One region of the Anoxybacillus kestanbolensis genome, then DNA from elsewhere that is predicted to be linked to it. Evidence: predicted binding sites of a transcription regulator. Region 1 holds the regulator's gene; the other holds the start of a gene.
The links. Region 1 encodes Rex, which represses fermentation and respiration genes when NADH is low (regulators of the CRP and FNR family bind a similar motif). Its sites were predicted from a motif close to TTGTGAAATATTTCACAA; they were not measured.
Positions count from the first base shown of each region.

Region 1 (3,171 bases):
ATTAATGGAGAACCGAACTTTTTCTCTAATACAACGTTACGACCTTTTGGACCTAATGTTACTTTTACTGCATCAGCTAATTTATCTACACCGCGTAACATCGCACGACGAGCTTCTTCGCTGAATTTAATTTCTTTTGCCATACATCTTACCCCCTTGATGATGATTTTTTTTGTTAAGTATTTTTGTACGCTTTATATGTTATCAGGCGAACGATTAACCAATCACAGCTAAAATGTCACTTTCACGCAAAATTAAGTATTCTTTTCCATCATATTTTACTTCTGTACCCGCATATTTTGAGAAGATGATGCGGTCACCAACGCTTACCTCTGGAGCTACGCGCTCACCATTATCAAGAACGCGACCTGAACCAACTGCCACAACTTTTCCTTCTTGTGGTTTTTCTTTTGCTGTGTCTGGTAAGACAATTCCGCTCGCTGTTTTTTCTTCAGTTTGAATTAATTCAATGACAATACGATCGCCTAGTGGCTTCAACACGGCAAACGACCTCCTTAATTAGATTTTCGTTCCGTTATTAGCACTCATTCTTATTGAGTGCTAACACACTTATTATATTAATGAACTTTTTTCAATTTTGCAAGTAGGAAGTTAAAAATTTTTCAATACATATTTCCCTCTTTCATTATGTCTTTCCTTTCGAAATTCATACAAAAAATATGGTAAAATGAAAAAGTATTTATTTTGTAAAAAGGGGTTGACCATGTGAAAAAACAATATCGGTATGTCATCATTACATATATCGCCATGCAGCTATCGAGCTTAGTCGGCGTCCCTTTACTTGCACATAGCGGCTTTGTCAACGCATCAAATAAAGAAATAGCTTTTTCGATCGCTTCTGGTTATTGGGCTGTTATTAGTTTCTCGATTGCTCTTTTTCTCGTTCTTTATTTTATGAAAGAAGATATGAAATACTCATATGATCGCCATCAAGCATCGATTGGCATGTCATTCTTTTGGGCAATTGGGGGGTTTTTGCTCGCTCTTTTCGCCCAAGGCGTTGCAGCAAACATCGAAGTACACCTCTTTGGGGTCGAAATGGGGTCCGAGAACACGAGACGGATCGTCGAAATGGTCAAACTTACACCAGCTCTTATGCTCGTCACTTCAATCGTTGGTCCAGTTTTAGAAGAAATCATTTTTCGAAAAATTATTTTCGGAACGCTGTATCAAAAATATAACTTTTTCTTATCAGCCATCATCAGCTCGCTTTTATTTGCTGTTGTTCATTTAGAGTTCGAACATTTGCTTCTTTATGCAACGATGGGATTTGTATTTGCTTTCCTATATGTCAAAACAAAGCGTATTATCGTACCTATTGCAGCACATGTACTGATGAACACCTTTGTCGTTGCAATTCAAACATTATTTGCTGAAGAAATCGAAAGCATTATGCGTGAGGCAGAACGAATGCAATTCGTAATTTGGAGGCTGTTTTCATGAAGTCTGAACCGTTGTTTTATTTTCTCACTGGCATTTTATTTACTTATTTTGCTGTCCATACCGCCGATGATGGTATTTGGGACATCACAACGATGCTATTTATTTTAATTGCTACATTTGATTTCGGCGCAGGAATTCGTTCTTTACGAAAAAAAACCTCCCGCTCGTAAACGGGAGGTTTACTCATTTCCGTAATGTTTTAAAAAGTAAACGAGTGACTGCAATTCGACCGCTAAATCAATATGGTGAACACGAATATGTTCTGGCACATGCAAGCGAGCAGGCGTAAAGTTTAAAATCCCTTTAATGCCTTTTTGAACAAGTCGGTCAGTAATCGGCTGGGCAACTTGAGCAGGAACGGTTAAAATCGCTACCGTAATCCCTCCAAGCTTTTCTTCCAATTCATCTAAATGATAAACCGGAACCCCTCCGACTTTTGTTCCCACTTTATCCGGATCAACATCGAACGCCATTACGATTTTCGTATTGTTATTTTTGCTAAAATTGTAGTTCAAAAATGCTGTCCCTAAATTACCGACGCCAAATAACGCTACTTCTGTCGTTTCATCTTGGTCTAACGTTTTTCGGAAAAACGACAGCAAATAATTCACATTATATCCGTATCCTTTTTTTCCAAGCGCACCAAAGTATGAAAAATCACGGCGAATCGTTGCTGAATCGACTTTTACAGCTTCGCTTAACTCCGCTGAAGATACACGTTGCTTGCCTGATGCATGCAAGTTTTTCAAAAAACGATAGTACAACGGTAGTCGCTTTGCGGTCGCCTGCGGAATTTTTGGTTGTTCATTATTCACGAGTCAATCCCCCACATTTCCTTTCACAAATAGTTAGCGCTTTCATTTTTCTCTCCTATACGTCTAAAAAATTCTCCCCACTTCTAAACTATACACTATTTTTTTCATTCTGTCTTTCCTTTGTACCCTTTATTATTATTTTTGTCAAATTTGTTATTCGTACACTAGTGTTGCCGAATATCAAGAAAGTACGTTACACTATCAAAAGAAGATTGAGGTGAGAAAGAATGATCATTTTACAAGTAAATCAACTATCCAAATCATATGGAGCGGAACAAGTTTTATCAGACATTAAGCTTGAAATACAAGAAAAAGACCGTATTGCGTTAGTTGGAAGAAATGGCGCGGGAAAATCGACATTATTAAAAATCATTGCCGGACAGTTGTCATACGACACAGGCGAAATCATTAAACCGAAACACGTAACGATCGGTTATTTAGATCAATATACAGGGTTGCAAGCTCATCGTTCCATTTGGGAAGAAATGCTCGATGTGTTTGCCCCGCTACAACAAATGGAAAAACAATTACGCGAACTAGAACAACAAATGAGTTTACATGATGCTGACTATGAGCGCCTACTTGAGCAATATGATCGTTTACAAACAGAATTCAAAGAAAAAGGCGGCTATCAATATGAAGCAGATATTCGTTCGGTTCTTCATGGTCTCCGCTTCCCACAGTACGATTATACGACAAAAGTATCTACATTAAGCGGTGGACAGCGGACGAGGCTAGCGCTTGGTAAACTGCTCCTTACAAGGCCCGATTTGCTCATTTTAGACGAACCGACAAACCATTTAGATATGGAAACGTTGCAATGGCTTGAACAATATTTAAAAAATTACGATGGGGCCATTCTTATCGTCTCCCACGATCGCTATTTTCTTGA
Region 1 covers NZ_MQAD01000032.1:4,674-7,844, reverse strand. The annotation lists gene groL (chaperonin GroEL) at 1-143, opposite strand, end outside; gene groES (co-chaperone GroES) at 217-501, opposite strand; gene BO219_RS13205 (CPBP family intramembrane glutamic endopeptidase) at 727-1,464, shown strand; gene BO219_RS13200 (YdiK family protein) at 1,461-1,634, shown strand; gene BO219_RS13195 (redox-sensing transcriptional repressor Rex) at 1,644-2,279, opposite strand; gene BO219_RS13190 (ABC-F family ATP-binding cassette domain-containing protein) at 2,507-3,171, shown strand, end outside.

Region 2 (3,171 bases), on a different contig from region 1:
ATTTTTATTTCGATGGATTGTATGCATGTGTACAACTATTGCACTTGTTAGCGATTGAACGTTGTTCGCTTCGTACCATTGTGTCGTCTATTCCAACTATTCATTTATCATGCCGTGATGTTCATTGCCCATGGGATGAACGGGCGGCTGTTATGCGTAAATTGTTAGAAGAATCGTATGACAAGCATGTAGATTTTACAGATGGCATGAAAGTATATCATGAAGATGGAGCATGGACACTCATTTTACCGAAAGTAGATGAACCAACGTTAACGATTTATTCACAAGCAGCAAATGCTCAAAAAGCAAAAGAATATACGAAATACTATATAAAGAAAATTCGGCAATATCAAAACGTATAAAATTCATATGGAAATTGTTTAAGAAAAATGATATGATGGAAAGGTGTGATTATAATACTTTTGTTTGGAGGGAAAGAACGATGCGTGTAAATATTACGTTAGCATGCACAGAATGCGGCGAACGCAACTATATTTCAACAAAAAATAAGCGCAATAACCCAGAGCGCCTCGAATTGAAAAAATATTGCCCACGAGACAAAAAAGCAACAGTTCATCGTGAAACGAAGTAAGCAGTAGGATTTTTTTCCTGCTGCTTATTTTTTTATGAAAGAGGGGGAAGGTTAATGAATAAGAAACAATTGCGGCAACAAATAAAACAACGTCTCTTACATATGACAAAAGAAGAACGCAAGAAAAAGGAGAACATCATTCACGATATATTATTTCACCAACATCTTTGGCAAACGGCACAAGTGATCGGTATTACGATCTCACAACAAATCGAAATCGATACAAAATGTATCATTGAACGAGCATGGCAAGAAGGGAAAAAAGTTGCCATTCCAAAATGCGATGTAACAACAAAACAAATGACGTTTCGCGAAATTCGTTCGTTTCAAGAAACGGAACGCTCTTTTTTCGATTTATATGAACCGATTGTGGAAGAAACGAGAGAAGTGCAAAAACATGAAATCGAGCTCCTATTTGTTCCAGGTCTTGCTTTTGTTCGTAAAGGATATCGCCTTGGCTATGGTGGGGGATATTATGATCGATATTTAGTTGATTTTCCAAACGATACAATTTCCCTTGCATATGATTGTCAAATCGTCTCTACGTTGCCGGTTGAACAGCATGACATCCCTGTCCAAATGATTATTACAAACGAAGGAATTGTTGTTTGTGAAAACGAATAATAAAACAGCATAAGCGCTTTCATATTGTACAGGAGAAAAAATTAACAAAATGTTAATAATTCATGCCTTATAAACTTTGTGAAACAGTGTACAATGTAAGTGTGAAACAGATAAACAACGCACAGATTGTAAAATGATATAAACGAAAGGTGGAAGAAATATGTCAAATAAAGTGAATCGTGTTGTTTTAGTTGGAACAGGTTTTGTCGGTTCAAGTTATGCGTTTGCGCTTTTAAACCAAGGAGTGACAGAAGAGCTCGTTTTGATTGATATTAATAAAGAAAAATCGGAAGGGGATGCGATGGACTTAAATCACGGCATGCCGTTTGCGCCATCCCCAACGAAAATTTGGTTTGGCAATTACGAAGATTGCAAAGATGCTGATCTCGTTGTGTTAACTGCGGGAGCCAATCAAAAACCAGGAGAAACACGATTAGATTTGGTTGAGAAAAACACGAAAATTTTCAAAAATATTATCGATCAAGTGATGGCAAGCGGATTTAACGGTATTTTTCTCGTCGCCACAAATCCGGTTGACATTTTAACATACGCTACATGGAAGTTTTCAGGATTGCCAAAAGAGCGCGTGATCGGTTCAGGAACGATTTTAGACACAGCTCGCTTCCGCTATTTGTTAGGTGAATATTTCGATGTGGATACGCGCAACGTACATGCTTATATTATTGGGGAACATGGTGATACGGAGTTGCCTGTTTGGAGCCATGCATTCATCGGTTGCCGTCCAATTGCCGATATAATGAAAGAAAAGCCACAATATAAACAAGAAGATTTAGATAACATTTTTGTGAATGTACGCGATGCAGCGTATCAAATTATTGAGCGAAAAGGTGCAACATATTACGGCATTGCCATGGGACTTGTTCGTTTAACAAAAGCGATTTTACAAAATGAAAACAGCGTTCTTACTGTTTCAGCTTACTTAGAAGGCCAATATGGCCAAAATGATATGTACATTGGCGTACCAGCGATCGTAAATCGCAACGGTATTCGTGAAGTTGTTGAACTGCAATTGAACGAAGAGGAAAAAGAAAAATTTACTCATTCTGCAACTGTATTAAAAGATGTGATGAAGCGCGTTGGATTGCAATAGGTTGTCTCATGATGAGGCAACCTTTTTATAATTTCAACACGAAAAGGGAACGGTAAATATGAGGGAGGGTGATGATATTGAATGGAAAAACGTTGATCGTTGCCGTTATGGCAGGGCTCGTTCTTTATCAGTTTCGTTATCGGTTATTGAACGAAATATTGAAACGAGAAGCGGTTCAAAAACGAGTGGTACAATGGGGAATGTCCGTTCCGTTTATTCGCCAGCGCATTGTTCCTACATTATTTTTACAAAAGTACAAATAGTTGCGCTTTGTAAGAGAGTGTGATAAAAGAAGGGTATGATAGCGAAGGGAGAGGGAAGGTTGGGCATTCGCTTTGATTTTGTATATTGGCAAATGATGTTTCAATTGTTACAGATGAACTATGAAATCGTTTATTTGTCACCTGATGAGCGGGAGGTTTGGTTGCAATCTACGAGGGAACGAAAAGCGCCGCTTGTACGCCTTGTTCGCACTGATATGGATTGGGGTGTGTCATTAAAAAATGATATGAATCGCGCGCTAGTCGCTGTTGATGAATGGCGCAAGCGACAATTTCGCCGCCAACTGCAAGTCATCAACGTTTATGTCATGATGTATCCCCCTGTTGACGATTGGGAACTGTATGTTGAGCGACCATTCACGACTGAGCGAGTGCATATGCAAACATATGTGATGCATCTTTACAATATGTATGACGTCTTGCATAAGCTAAGCACGCAGTTCCATCAATCATTAAAAGTGTACGTACCTGATGATTCTCCAATGTTGCAACAAGAATTACAAACGTTTAAACAACACGTGTTATCATTTGCAGAGCGCATGTATGAAAATGAACGGCGCATA
Region 2 covers NZ_MQAD01000005.1:691,092-694,262, reverse strand. The annotation lists gene BO219_RS05965 (sugar phosphate nucleotidyltransferase) at 1-362, shown strand, start outside; gene rpmG (50S ribosomal protein L33) at 443-592, shown strand; gene BO219_RS05955 (5-formyltetrahydrofolate cyclo-ligase) at 647-1,216, shown strand; gene BO219_RS05950 (L-lactate dehydrogenase) at 1,377-2,327, shown strand; gene BO219_RS05945 (hypothetical protein) at 2,399-2,590, shown strand; gene BO219_RS05940 (rhomboid family intramembrane serine protease) at 2,626-3,171, shown strand, end outside.
Region 2: BO219_RS05950 (L-lactate dehydrogenase) is a predicted target of Rex. The motif match lies at 1,293-1,310, and genes of this name have one in related genera.